3 regions of the Hydrogenophaga defluvii genome follow, and region 2 is predicted to be linked to each of the others. Evidence: predicted binding sites of a transcription regulator. Region 2 holds the regulator's gene; each other region holds the start of a gene.
The links. The regulator sigma-54, encoded in region 2, starts transcription at its own class of promoters, with help from an activator protein. The targets are predictions, from matches to a motif close to TGGCANGNAANCTGCTTT.
Positions count from the first base shown of each region.

Region 1: the regulator sigma-54 is predicted to act here: its motif matches at 2,515-2,532, upstream of glnA (type I glutamate--ammonia ligase).
Region 3: the regulator sigma-54 is predicted to act here: its motif matches at 1,647-1,664, upstream of ACFQU0_RS00605 (6-hydroxynicotinate reductase).

Region 1 covers NZ_JBHTBZ010000063.1:4,514-9,221, forward strand. Annotated here, with positions in the region: gene glnL (nitrogen regulation protein NR(II)) at 1-332, opposite strand, end outside; gene ACFQU0_RS18135 (hypothetical protein) at 340-906, opposite strand; gene glnA (type I glutamate--ammonia ligase) at 1,050-2,465, opposite strand; gene ACFQU0_RS18145 (competence/damage-inducible protein A) at 2,634-3,479, opposite strand; gene ACFQU0_RS18150 (EI24 domain-containing protein) at 3,476-4,405, opposite strand; gene ACFQU0_RS18155 (16S rRNA pseudouridine(516) synthase) at 4,450-4,708, opposite strand, start outside.
Region 2 covers NZ_JBHTBZ010000003.1:78,991-83,698, reverse strand. Annotated here, with positions in the region: gene ACFQU0_RS00460 (thiol:disulfide interchange protein DsbA/DsbL) at 1-311, shown strand, start outside; gene lptA (lipopolysaccharide transport periplasmic protein LptA) at 429-1,070, shown strand; gene lptB (LPS export ABC transporter ATP-binding protein) at 1,067-1,843, shown strand; gene ACFQU0_RS00445 (RNA polymerase factor sigma-54) at 1,935-3,464, shown strand; gene ACFQU0_RS00440 (THUMP domain-containing class I SAM-dependent RNA methyltransferase) at 3,553-4,708, shown strand, end outside.
Region 3 covers NZ_JBHTBZ010000004.1:287-4,994, reverse strand. Annotated here, with positions in the region: gene ACFQU0_RS00605 (6-hydroxynicotinate reductase) at 1-1,485, opposite strand, end outside; gene fdxA (ferredoxin FdxA) at 1,703-2,026, shown strand; gene ACFQU0_RS00595 (ferredoxin--NADP reductase) at 2,048-2,821, shown strand; gene ACFQU0_RS00590 (TetR/AcrR family transcriptional regulator) at 2,853-3,533, shown strand; gene ACFQU0_RS00585 (amidohydrolase family protein) at 3,563-4,708, shown strand, end outside.

The sequences.
Region 1 (4,708 bases), on a different contig from region 2:
ACCTCGCCGGCCACGTCGGTCTGCGCCACCACCACGTGCACAGGCAGCACCTCATGTGCCAGTCGTTTGAGGCGGGCGTCATAACGCAAGGCGGCAAACTCGTTGCCACGCGCGCCGGCCAGTGCATTGTTCAACAGATGCGGCTCGGTGAAACAGTCGGGAAAGTGGGTGCCGGTGATGCTGCGCCGGGACATGCCCAGCGCGTCTTCCAACGCCGCGTTGGCAAACAGCACCTGGCCCTGGGCATCCACCACCGCGACCAGGGTGGCCAGCAGGTCCAGCGACTGAAACCGCTGGGCAGGTGACACCTTTCGTTTTTTCAACCCAATCATGGGCTTTTCAGCGCTGGGCCGCCGACGCCGGCCCCAGGCGGGCAAGTTCGCGTTTGATGCCGTCCACATCGCTCTGCGCGCGGGCCACGCCGGCCTTGAGTTCGGCCACTCGGTCCAGGTACATCTGGTGGTTGCGGAACTCAGGTCCGCGTTTCTCCGGTTCGCCGTTGTTGTACTCCTGGCTCAGGCCATTCAGGCGGCTTTCCGCCTTGCGCAGTTCGGCCTCCAAAATGGTGCGCGCGTCAGCATCGCGGGCGCGCTGGGCGGCAGCGTCCACCCGGTCGTTGCCATTGCGCGGGCTACCCGAGCTGGCCGCAGGCGCAGGGGTGCGCGCGGGCGCGCCAGCCGTTGATGAAGGTGCCGGCTTGATTCCCTGGATCACCGTCACGTTGCCACCTTCAATCACGCGGCAGCCACGCGCTTTTGCGTCGCCGGGGTCGTTGGTGTATTCGTTGCCGCAGCGGTAAATGCGGTCCTGCGCCACGGCAGGCACGGCTGCGGCACCCAGCATCAACAGACACACCAGATGGGCTACGGGAACAGAAACAAAGGATTTCATTGCGGCATCGAACATGTCGGCACTCCAGGCAAGAGGCGTGGCCTCCAGATCGGCATGGGCCTGTGATTTCCAGTATCGCCCAAAAGTGCCCCGCTGCCCGGTGCCCAAAAGCAAAAAGGGACGGCCATGGCCGTCCCTTTGCACGTCGTTAACCTGTATTACAGGCTGTAGTACATGTCGTACTCGACGGGCGACACTTCCACGCGCGAACGCGTGACTTCGGTCATTTTCAGCTCGATGTAGGCGTCAATCCAGGCATCGGTGAACACGCCACCCTTGGTCAGGAAGGCACGGTCCTTGTCCAGGTGGGCCAAGGCTTCGTCCAGACTGGCGCACACGGTAGGCACCAGCTTGTCCTCTTCGGGAGGCAGGTGGTACAGATCCTTGGAGGCGGCCTCGCCCGGGTGGATTTTGTTCTCGACACCATCCAGACCCGCCATCAGCAGCGCGGCAAAGCCCAGGTAAGGGTTGCACAGCGGATCGGGGAAGCGGGCTTCCACGCGACGCGCCTTGTCGGAGGCGACGTTGGGGATGCGGATCGACGCCGAGCGGTTCTTGGCCGAATAAGCCAGCTTCACCGGGGCTTCGAAGTGCGGCACCAGGCGCTTGTAGCTGTTGGTGCCGGGGTTGGTGATGGCGTTCAGCGCGCGAGCGTGCTTGATCACGCCGCCGATGTAGTACAGCGCGAACTCGGACAGACCGGCGTAGCCGCTGCCAGCAAACAGGTTCTTGCCGTCCTTCCAGACCGACTGGTGCACGTGCATGCCCGAGCCGTTGTCGCCGTGGTAGGGCTTTGGCATGAAGGTGGCGGTCTTGCCATAGGCGTTGGCCACGTTCTGGATCACGTACTTCTGCAGCAGGGTCCAGTCGGCGCGCTCGACCAGGGTCGAGAACTTGGTGCCGATTTCGCACTGGCCAGCACCGGCCACTTCGTGGTGGTGCACTTCAACGGGAATGCCAACGGCTTCCAGGATTTCGCACATCTCGTTGCGCATGTCCATGGTGCTGTCCACCGGGGGCACCGGGAAATAACCGCCCTTGACGCGCGGACGGTGGCCACGGTTGCCGCCTTCGAGCTTGGCGCCGCTGTTCCAGGGCGCTTCGTACTCTTCGATCTGGTAGAAGCTGTGACCGGGTTCGTTGCTCCAACGCACCTCGTCGAACAGGAAGAACTCGGGTTCCGGACCGAAGAAGGCGGTGTCGCCCAGGCCGGAGGCTTTCAGGTAGGCTTCGGCGCGCTTGGCGATGGAACGCGGGTCGCGTTCGTAGGCTTTGCCGTCGGTGGGCTCGATCACGTCGCACACCAGCACCAGAGTGACTTCTTCGACAAAGGGGTCGATGAAGGCGGTGGCGGCGTCGGGCATCAGCAGCATGTCCGAAGCTTCAATGCCCTTCCAGCCAGCGATGGACGAACCGTCGAAAGCCTGGCCTTGTTCGAACTTGTCTTCTTCGAACTGGGACACGGGAATGGTGATGTGTTGCCACTTGCCACGGGTGTCGGTAAAACGGAAGTCAACGAACTTGACGTCGTTGTCCTTGACCATGCTCATGACGTCGGCGACGCTTTTGGCCATCAGAAACTCTCCTGGTACGGGTTGGGTAAAAAGGGTGACGGAAAACGATAAAGCAGCTTTTGTGCCAGCACGCACCGAGGTGTGGCACAACCGACGCAGTGTTCAGCTCAATATTGTGCACCCGGAATGAATGCACACAACAGGTGCACAAATGGAGCGGATTGACAATCAACGCACCATTTCAGGGCCAATTGGTGCACCAAAAGCCAACAAACCTTGTTTGAGTGCGTCAAAAGCCGGTTGGGTGGCACCCTCTTCACCTTTGACGCCAAGTTCGATGTGGCGCCCATATTCGGGGTGGTCCACGCTGGGCAGGCTGAAAACCTTGACCCCCACGTGCTCGGCCTCGATGCGCTCCATCAGCGGCGTGAGGCTGGCCTCCATCGCACCAAAAACGATCACGGAACGCTCCACCCAGGTTTGGCGGTGGAACCAAGTGTGGCAATGGGTGTCGAGCGCCCAAGCCATCATGGGCCAGGCCATGACCGGGAAGCCGGGCAGGAAAAACACCCGGCCACCACCGGTGCCGGTGCAGTCGAAACCGGGGATTTTGTTGTAGGGGTTGGGCACGATGTCCGCGCCTTCGGGAAACACCCCCATGTTCAGCCGGTGCACGTTGTCGGCACGTTCAGGCTCGTAGGGCAGGTTCTGCTCGGCCGCCACATCGCGCATGCGCTCCAGAATCCGCTCGCGCGCCTGCGGGTGCAGCACCAGGGGCCGCTCCAGCGCAGCCGCCGCACACTGGCGCGTGTGGTCGTCGGGGGTGGCGCCTATGCCGCCACACGAAAACACGATGCCAGGCTGAGCAAACGCATCGCGCAACGCGGCCGTGATCTGCCGCCGGTCGTCGCCGACGTAGCGCGCCCAGCTCAGGGTCAAACCCCGCTCGCCCAGCAGCTCTATCGTTTTGCTCAGGTGTTTGTCCGCCCGTTTGCCCGACAGGATTTCATCGCCCACGATGATGAGGCCAATGTCGGGCACGGGTGACACGTTGTCGGACAGGGGCGAGCTCATGGCGTGGTGGGTGGGTTGGGTCCGGGCAGTGTGGGTGTCGTGCCTGGCAGTGGCTTGGGCAACACGTCTTCCACGTCCTGCAATTGAGATGCCATGGTCGGCGCTGCGTCTGACACCGGTCTGACCGGCGCAGCAGCAGCCCGCGTGCGCTCCAACGCCGCCAACAGGTAATGGGCAAACCACAACGAGGCAAAGGCGAACACCAGGGTGTAGATCCAGATGGCCAGTGGCACCAGCAAGGGCGCGGCCACGATGAACATGGCGCCCGAAGCCCAGATCAGGCTGGGCGCCGCGCCCAGGAAACCGGTCACCACCCCCATCACCAGCAGCGGCGCGCGGTGCGTCTGGATCAGACCGGTGCGCTCCTCTTTGCTGGCGTGGTCGGCCAGTGCGTCAAACGCGAACACGCGGTAGGTGAGCCAACCCCAGATCAGGGGCGGCAACAACAGCACCAAAGGCGGAATCAGCCACAGCGGCATGGTCAACACCATCACCACCAGGGCCAGCAAGGTCGAGCCCAACGACCAGAAAACGCTGGCCAGCAAACTGCCGCCGCGTTTGCGCTCCAGCGCGGCAAAGCGCCGCTGCGCCACCAGCGCCACCATTTGTGGCGTCATGGTCACGGCCACCAACAAGAGCGTGAGAAACACGATGGCCGGCGTGGCCACGACCAACACCAGCAAAGGCGCGAACACGGTGCGAAAAGCACCCGCGCCGACCTGGTCCAGCCAGTTGAGAAACGCGCCGACCAGCTCGTAGTTCTGCAGCCAAGCCGCCACCGCCGCCACCGCCGGTTCCCAGAAAAAATAGCCGAGCGCAAACGACAGCGCCACCATCAGGATGAGCGGCAACACCGACAAGGCAATCACCCGCGGGTGCAGACAGTAGGCCACCGCGCGCCAGAACGAATCGAAGATCAAACCCATGGTCAAAGAATACACGCAAGGCATGACCGCCCACGAGGGGCCGTTCAGGCGGATGCGTTGGCGGGTTTTTTGTACAAACCGGCCACCTCGTCGGCGCTGAGCCAGCGCCATGCGCCGGGCGCCAGATCGGGCGGCAACACCAGGTCACCGATGCGCGAACGGTGCAGCGTTTCCACCCGGTTGCCCACCGCCGCCACCATGCGTTTGACCTGGTGGTACTTGCCTTCCGTCAAGGTCAGACGCAGGTGATGGGGGGCCACCGCCTCGCAGGCGGCCGCGCGCACCGGCTTGGGGTCGTCGTCG
Region 2 (4,708 bases):
TCGAGGAGATGCACCGCAAGGTCTTCCACGCCATCCACACCGAACGCCAGCGCCTGGCCACCCAGGACCAGATCGCCGATTGGGTCGCCAAACAGGGTGTGGACCGCGCCAAGTTCCTGGAGGCTTACAACGCCTTCGGCGTGGCCGGCAAAGCCCGCCGTGCCACCCAGTTGCAAGACGCCTACCAGGTGGACGGTGTGCCGTCTTTGGGCATCGCCGGCAAATACTTCACCTCAGGTTCGTTGGCGCAGACGCTGCCGCGCTCGCTGCTGGTGGCCGACCACCTGATCGCACAGTCGCGCAAGGGCTGAGCCACAGGCCCTGGTCCAGGCCCGCCCTCTTCCGGCGGGCTTTTTTGTGCCCGCGCCACGGCTGAGGCCGGAAAGCACCGGCTTACAATGCCATGCAATTTCCATGCCCTACCCAACATGCCGTTCCCGACCCTGACCCACCTCTGCCAGGCCATGCTGCTGACCTTGGCCGCGTGCGCCGGTGTGGCAGCCTGGGCCGAGAAGGCCGACCGCGACAAGCCCATGAACGTGGAGGCCGACGCCTTGCGCCACGAGGACGGCCGCCAAACCAGCGTGTTCACCGGCAACGTGGTGGTGACCAAAGGCAGCATCCTCATCCGGGGCCAACAAATCGAGGTGCGCCAAGGCGCTCAGGGCCAGCAGTTCGGCATCGTGCTGGGCAACGCGCAGCAACAGGCCTTCTTCCGCCAGAAGCGCGATGTGGTCGATGAACACATCGAGGGCGTGGCCGACCGCATCGAATACAACAGCCAGGCCGACACGGTGAAATTCATCGGCCGCGCCGTGCTGCGCCGCTACCGGGGCAGCAACCTGAACGACGAAACGGCTGGCAACACCATCGTCTACGACAACGGGGCCGACGTGTTCACGGTGGACGGTGGCACAGCCACCACGGCCGCCACCCCCAACAACCCCGGCGGGCGCGTTCGCGCCATGCTGACCCCGGTGCCCAAGGCCGACGCCAGCGCCACCGCCCCGGCAAACAGCCCCGCTCCCGTGCTCAAACCCAGCCCCAGCATGGGGCCAGGCAAGCAGTGAGCGCGCACACATCTGCACCGCTGGCGCCCAAACGCCGGCTGGAAGCCAGTGGCCTGCAAAAGGCCTATGGCAGCCGCAAGGTGGTCAAGGACGTGTCGCTGGCGGTGGAAGAAGGCGAAGTGGTGGGCCTGCTGGGCCCCAACGGTGCCGGCAAAACCACCTCGTTCTACATGATCGTGGGCCTGGTGCGGGCCGATGCGGGGCAGATCACGCTCGACGGCCAGGCCGTCGAACGCCTGCCCATCCACCGCCGGGCACGCCTGGGCCTGGGCTACCTGCCGCAGGAAGCCTCGATTTTTCGCAAGCTCAGCGTGGAAGACAACGTGCGTGCCGTGCTGGAGCTGCAGGACGACCCCGCCACCGGCAAGCCCTACACCGCCCAAGCCCTGGACGAACGCCTGACGCAACTGCTGGAAGACCTGCACGTGTCGCACCTGCGCTCGTCGCCGGCTCCCGCCTTGTCGGGCGGCGAACGGCGCCGGGTCGAAATCGCCCGCGCGCTGGCGAGCAACCCGCGCTTCATCCTGCTCGACGAGCCCTTTGCCGGCATCGACCCGATTGCCGTCATCGAGATCCAGCGCATCATCGGTTTTCTCAAGTCGCGTGGCATCGGCGTGCTCATCACCGACCACAACGTGCGCGAAACGCTGGGCATCTGCGACCACGCCTACATCATCAACGAGGGCCGCGTGCTGGCCCGGGGCACGCCTTCGGAGATCGTCGAAAACGCGGATGTGCGAAGGGTGTACCTCGGCGAACACTTCCGCATGTGATGCCCATGAAACCCCCACGCTCCACCGCTTCGCGGGTCGCTGCCCCCCCAGGGGGCTGGCCTGGCTTGGGGCGGCCCTGCGCTGCGGCCGTATGAAGCAAAGCCTTTCGCTTCGTGTTTCCCAGCATCTGTCGCTGACCCCACAACTGCAGCAGTCCATCCGGCTGCTGCAGCTCTCCACGCTGGAGATGGCGCAGGAGGTCGAGCAGATGCTCGACGAGAACCCCTTCCTGGAGCGCAGCGAGGAGGTGGCCGAGCGCGAGGCGTTTGGCGTGGACGCCGAAAACGCACCGGTCAGCACCGGCGATCAGGTGAGCGAATGGAGCGCGGACAGCGGCCCGGCGACCACCAGCAGCGAAAGCGACGACTTCAGCGAAGAGGTGGGCAGCAGCGAGCCCGACTGGGACGGTGATGGCACCGTGTCCTTCACGCCCGACGACGGCGAATGGGGCGGCGAGGCCGCGCCGCGCAACCGCAACAACGCCGACGATGAAACCGCCAGCGCCGCCGAGCTGGCCAGCGAACACATCAGCCTGCAGGCCCACCTGCACCAGCAGGCCCTGGGCCTGCGGCTCAATGAAGAGGAGCGCGCAGCGCTGTACTTCCTGATCGAATCGCTCAACGACGACGGCTACCTGGACGAGCCCATCACCGACCTCGCCGCCGCGCTGGCTGGCGACGACTGGGAGGCCCGTGAAGCCACCGAACAGGTCCTGAACCTGGCGCTGCACTGGCTGCAGAACATGGACCCGGCTGGTGTGGGTGCGCGCGATCTGGCCGAATGCCTGCGGCTGCAAATCGAAGAGCTGCGCAACAGCCCCGCTGCCCAGGCCGCGCTGGCCATGTGCGCGCAGCCGCTGGACCTGCTGGCGCGGCGCGACGCCAAACGCCTGGCCGCCGCCTGCCACCTGGACGAGGCCGTGGTGCGCGAGGGCCTGGCGCTGATCAGCCGGTTGGAGCCCAAGCCGGGCCGGCGCTTCGCCAACGTGGAACGCAACACCGTGGTGCCCGACGTCATCGTCACCAAGGCGGGGCGCGGCTTCAAGGTGCAGCTCAACCCCGACGTGATGCCACGCCTGCGGGTGCACGACATCTACGCCAACGCGCTGCGACAAGGGCGCGGCGACAAGGGCGAAGGCGCGGCCAGCATGCAGCAGCGGCTGCAGGAGGCGCGCTGGTTCATCAAGAACATCCAGCAGCGCTTCGACACCATCCTGCGGGTCTCCAGCGCCATCGTCGAGCGCCAGCGCAACTTCTTCATGCACGGCGAGCTGGCCATGCGACCGTTGGTGCTGCGCGAGATCGCCGATGAGCTGGGCCTGCACGAATCCACCATCAGCCGCGTGACGACCGCCAAGTACATGGCCACCCCTTTTGGCACCTACGAGCTCAAGTACTTCTTCGGCTCCAGCCTGGGGACGGAGACCGGCGGCAACGCGTCGAGCACCGCCGTGCGCGCGCTGATCAAACAGTTTGTGGCGTCTGAAGATGTAGCCAAGCCGCTGTCGGACAACCAGCTGTCGGAAATGCTCAAGGAACAAGGCATTGAGTGCGCACGCCGCACGGTGGCCAAGTACCGCGAGGCCCTTCGCATCGCACCCGCCAATTTGAGAAAACGATGACCCCCACGCTCCACCGCTGCGCGGGTCGCCGCCCCCCGAGGGGGCTGTTCCGCCTTGGGGCGGCCCGGCGGCGGATCGAAAAGCCCACATGAACCAACTCACCCTTTTCCTGCCCTGCGCCGCTGGCGTGGAAGACTTTCTGGCCGCTGAGGTCAAGCGCATCGTGGGCGTGGCCGATGGCGACATGTCACGCTCGCGCGGCGGTGTGTTGCTCAAGGCCAGCTGGCGCGACGCCATGCTGCTCAACCTGCACAGCCGCCTGGCGCAGCGCGTGCTGGTGGAGCTGGCCTACGAGCCCTACCGCAGCGAAGACGACATCTACGAGATCGCCTGCGGTGTGGCCTGGGAAATCTGGATGACGCCCCGGCACACGCTCAAAGTGGAGATCACCGCGCAGCACAGCCCGCTCAAGAGCCTGAACTTTGCCGCCCTGCGGGTGAAGGACGCGGTCTGCGACCGCCTGCGCCACAAGACCGGCGAGCGCCCCAGCATCGACACCACCTGGCCCGACGTGCGGGTGTTTGCCCACCTGACCGAAGGCCAGTGCTCCGTCTACATCGACACCTCGGGCGAGCCGCTGTTCAAACGCGGCTGGCGCGAAGACAAAGGCGACGCGCCGCTGAAAGAAACCCTGGCCGCCGCCATGATCGCGGCGACCGGCTGGGACGGCAGCCAGGGCGCCGCCCTGCCCCTGTACGACCCCTGCTGCGGCAGCGGCACCGTGCTCATCGAGGCCGCGCAGATGGCGCTCAACATCGCGCCTGGTAGCACACGCCGCTTTGCCTTCGAAAAACTGCTGCCCTTCCAGTCCCATGTGTGGCAGGGCATCAAGGCCCAGGCACAGGCGGCACAAAAGCCCTGGCCCGAAGGGCAAAAGCCCTTCATCTTTGGCAGCGACGTGGCCTTCCGCATGGTGGACTTCGCGCAGCGCAACGCGCAGCGCGCCGGCGTGGCTCACGCCATCGAACTGCGCGGTGGCGACGCGCTGCAACGCATGCCACCCAGCGAGCAACCCGGCGTGATGCTGCTCAACCCGCCCTACGGCGAACGCATTGCGGCGGCTGGCGTGGCCGGACAGCGCGCAGAACAGCGGGCCACCGTGCGGGCGCGCGAACACGCGCAGAACGCCGACGGCGGCGAAGTGGACGCCTTCTTCGAACGCCTGGCCAGCCATTGGAAAAAACACTACAGCGGCTGGAGCGCCTGGCTGCTCACGCCCGACCTGAAACTGCCGGGCAAGATGC
Region 3 (4,708 bases), on a different contig from region 2:
CTCATCCAAGTGCCCCCCCAGGGCTGCATAGTGATCCAGACGCATGCTGAATTCAATGGGGGCGATGATGGCCGGCGTGGGCACGGTGCCAAAGCTGTTGTCGGGCATGCGCATCACATCCAGCATGACGGTGATGCCACCGCCCGGCCACACATAGGCCGGTGCACCGCCACAGGTCACGTTGACCAGCGCGTCCTTGATGCTGCGGGTGAGCAGCACCGGGTTTTCGGTGGCGCCTGCGCGCAGGCTGCCACCGGCGCCGGCCAGGAACAACACCGTGGTCATGGACGGCTCGCAGTTCTCGCCGATGCGGTCCACAACGGCCTGCACCGCTTCGGGCATGGGCTGCTCGCGCGGCACCAGCTGGTCGTCCAGCACGTACCAGGCGGCGTGCTCGCCGGTGGTCGATGTCATGAGCAGGCGCAGGCCGGGCCAGGCCACATCGGCATCCCAACCTTCGATCACCTCCATCGGGTCCGAGATCGACGTGCCGCCCCAGCCGGTGCCGGGCAAGGCCACCTGGAAGTAGCGGCCGGGCGTGGACTTGCGCCCGCGCATGGCAATGCCAGACGGCCGCATGTCCAGGCAACGGCCGGCCTGGTGTTCGGTTAACACGCCGGTGATGTGGTCGTCCACCACCACCACCTCGTCCACCTTGCCGTACAACTGTTTGGCGAAGATGCCCACCGTGGCCGAGCCACAGCCCACGCGCATGCGCTGCTCTTCCACGCCGTTGACAATGGGCGCCTTGCCGGCCTGGATCACGATCTGAGCACCACCGTCGATGGTCAGCTCCACCGCCTTCTTGTTGCCCAGCGCGGCCATCATGTCCACCGTGACGCGGCCTTCTTTTTTGCTGCCACCGGTGAGGTGGTGCACGCCGCCCAGCGACAACATCTGCGAGCCGTACTCCGCCGTGGTGACGTGCCCCACCACCTCGCCTTTGCAACGCACGTTGGCTTGCTCGGGACCCAGGTAGCGATCGGTGTCTATCTTCACTTTGAAGCTGCAGTAGCTGAAGATGCCTTCGGTGACCACGGTCACCATGTCCACGCCTTGCGCCTTGGAACTGACGATAAAGGGTGCGGGCTTGTAATCAGGGTAGGTGGTGGACGAGCCCACACCGGTCACAAACACCTCGTCGGCCAGCAGCAGGTCGCCATTCCAGTCGGGCACCTCGGACACGTCCTGCGCATCGGGCGCACCGTTTTGCACCACACGCCCGGCGAACTGCACCAGCTTGGCACCACTGTCGTCCAGCGTCTTGCGCAACAGCACCACCGGATCGACACGGATCAGCACGCCATCCTGGTTGGCATAACGGTCGCACGCACCGGTGCGGCCATTCGTGATCTGGCACAAGACCGGACAGGCGTTGCACTCGATCTTGGTCTCGGCCATCCGCTCGCTGCGCGGGCGAGCCCGCTCCAGCACCTGGGGCTCATCCATCCCCGGCAGTCCGTCTGTTCTGGTGTGCTCGGTCATGCTGTTGCTCGCCTCAAAAATGCACGCTCAACTTGAGCGTGATTGAAATTTAATGTAGCATACACTACATGTACATGGAGTAAACCCTACATCAACTAACTAAGATTTTCATGTAGTCTTTGCTTACTGTCCATGGAGTAAACCCTAAACCAGTTTCTCATCATGCAATCTTTATGCCAATATCGGCGGCGCAACGTCCGCCACTTCAGGAGCTCGTATGACCCATGTCGTGACCGATGCCTGTGTGCGCTGCAAGTACACCGACTGTGTGGATGTGTGCCCGGTGGACTGCTTCAAGGAAGGCCCGAACTTCCTGGTGATTGACCCCGATGAATGCATAGACTGTGCGGTCTGTATCCCCGAGTGCCCCGTCAATGCGATCTATGCCGAAGAAGATCTGCCCGCCGATCAGCGGCACTTCATTGCCATCAACGCCGAGCGCGCACCCGGCTGGCCAGTGATCACCAAGCGCAAGCCACCGCTGCCCGACGCAGAAGCGTGGAAAGACCGGACCCACAAATTCGACACCTTAAAAGACTGACCCTTCGCCTTAGGAACCACCATGAGTGCATTCATCGAAGAACGCGTGCTCAGTGTCCAGCACTGGACCGACCGCCTGTTCAGCTTCACCACCACCCGCGACGCCGCCCTGCGCTTCAACAACGGCCACTTCACCATGATTGGCCTGCGCGTCAATGACAAGCCACTGCTGCGCGCCTACAGCATCGCCTCGCCCAACTACGAGGACCACCTGGAGTTCCTCAGCATCAAGGTCGAGGAAGGCCCGCTGACCTCGCGCCTGCAGCACATCCAGGTGGGCGACACCGTCATCGTCGGACGCAAGCCCACCGGCACCCTGGTGGTGGACTACCTGCTGCCGGGCAAACGCCTGTACCTGCTCTCCACCGGCACCGGCCTAGCCCCGTTCATGAGCATCGTGCGCGACCCCGAGACCTACGAGAAGTTCGAGCAGGTCATTCTGGTGCACGGCGTGCGCACGGTGGACGAACTGGCCTACCACGACCTCATCCTCGACCACCTGCCCAGCCACGAGTTTCTCGGCGACCTGATCGCCAGCCAGCTGCTGTACTACCCCACCGTGACGCGCGAGGACTTCCGCAACGTGGGCCGCATCCCCGACCTGATCGAGTCCGGCAAACTGTTTGCCGACCTCGACCTGCCGCCGCTGGACCCAGCCACCGACCGCGCCATGATTTGTGGCAGCCCAGGCATGCTCAAGGACCTCAAGCACCTGCTGGAGGCGCGTGGCTTCAACGAAGGCAACACCTCACGCCCCGGCGACTTCGTGATCGAGCGCGCCTTCGCCGAATCCTGAAAACCGCTTTTCGCCCCTGCCCCCAACGCCCATGAGCACCGCAGCCACGCGCACCACCACCCGCAAACCCGCTGCTCCTGGGCGCAAGCCCGGTGTGCGCGAACTGGCGGCCCAGGAAACACAGGAGAGCATCCTCCGCGCGGCCACCCGCATTTTTGCCAAGCACGGGTTCTCGGGCGGGCGCATTGACCAGATTTCCAAAGCCGCCAAGTCGCACGATCGGATGATCTACTACTACTTTGGCAGCAAAGAGGGGCTGTACATCGCGGTGCTCGAAGACCTGTACCGTCGCTTCAACGACGCCGAGGCAGGCCTCAAGCTCAATGTCGACCAGCCCGAGGAGGCGCTGGTGGCGGTGGTGAGTTTCATCTGGGACTACTACCACCGCAACCCCGATTTCATCACCCTGCTCAACGACGAGAACCTGCACCGGGGCAAGCACATCTCCAAGTCCCTCCGGGCGCGTGAGTACTCCTCGCCCGCCATCCAAATCCTGGAGTCGGTGCTGGCCAGTGGCGTGCAGCAGAAGGTCTTCCGCAGTGGCCTGTCGGCGCGTGACGTCTACCTCATGATCGCCGGCCTGAACTACTTCTACCTCTCCAACCGCTACACGCTGTCCGCCTTCCTGGGCGAAAAGCTGGAACAGCACGATGCGATGGCGCATTGGCAACAGTTCGTCATCGACACGGTGCTGCGCACCGTCAAACCCTGAAACCCCTCAACACCACACCGGAGCGACACATGGCAGAAGCTGCAAGCAGTGAAAAATCGGGCAAGGTCGTCATCAAGAACATCGGCCTGCTGCTCTCGGGCGACATCGACAACCCCATCCTGAGCGCCGACACCATCGTGGTGTTGGACGGCCTCATCGTGGCCGTTGGCAAGGAAAAAGACTGCGACCTCGAAGGCGCGCGCCAGACCATCGACGCCCGCCGCACTTGCGTGGCGCCCGGCCTGATCGACAGCCACGTGCACCCGGTGTTTGGCGACTGGACCCCGCGCCAGAACCAGCTGGGCTGGATCGAATCGACCATGAACGGCGGCGTCACCACCATGATCTCGGCCGGCGAGGTGCACTTGCCAGGCCGCCCCAAGGACATCGTGGGCCTCAAGGCCCTGGCCATCACCGCGCAGCGCGCCTTTGACAACTTCCGCCCCGGTGGCGTCAAAGTCATCGCCGGCGCGCCGGTGATTGAAAAAGGCATGGTGGAACAGGACTTCAAGGACATGGCCGACGCCGGCGTCAAGCTGCTGGGTGAGGTGGGCCTGGGCTCCGTCAAGGCCGGCGAAGAAGCGCAACAAATGGTGGCCTGGGCACGCAAATACGGCATCCAGAGCACCATCCACACCGGTGGTCCGTCCATCCCCGGCTCGGGCCTGATCGACAAGGACGTGATCCTGGAGGCCGACGCCGACGTGATCGGCCACATCAACGGCGGCCACACCGCCCTGCCCTGGAAACACGTGTGTGAGTTGTGCGAAAAGTCCTCGCGCGCCATCGAGATCGTGCACAACGGCAACGAAAAGATCGCCATCGAAGCCGCCCGCGCGGCCATTGAGCTCAAGTGCCCCCACCGCGTCATCCTGGGCACCGACGGTCCAGCCGGCTCAGGCGTGCAGCCGCTGGGCATGCTGCGCCTCATTTCGCTCATTTCCAGCTTTGCAGGCATCCCAGCCGAGGTGGTGTTCGGTTTTGCCACCGGCAACACCGCCCGCATCCGCAACCTGAACTGTGGCCTCATCGAAGTGGGCCGCGCCGCCGACTTCGTCTTCATGGACAAAGCACAACACACGGCCGGGAAAGACCTGCTGGAGAGTGTTCAACTGGGCGACATCCCAGGCATCGGGATGGTCATGATCGACGGCCTGGTGCGCTGCGGCCGCAGC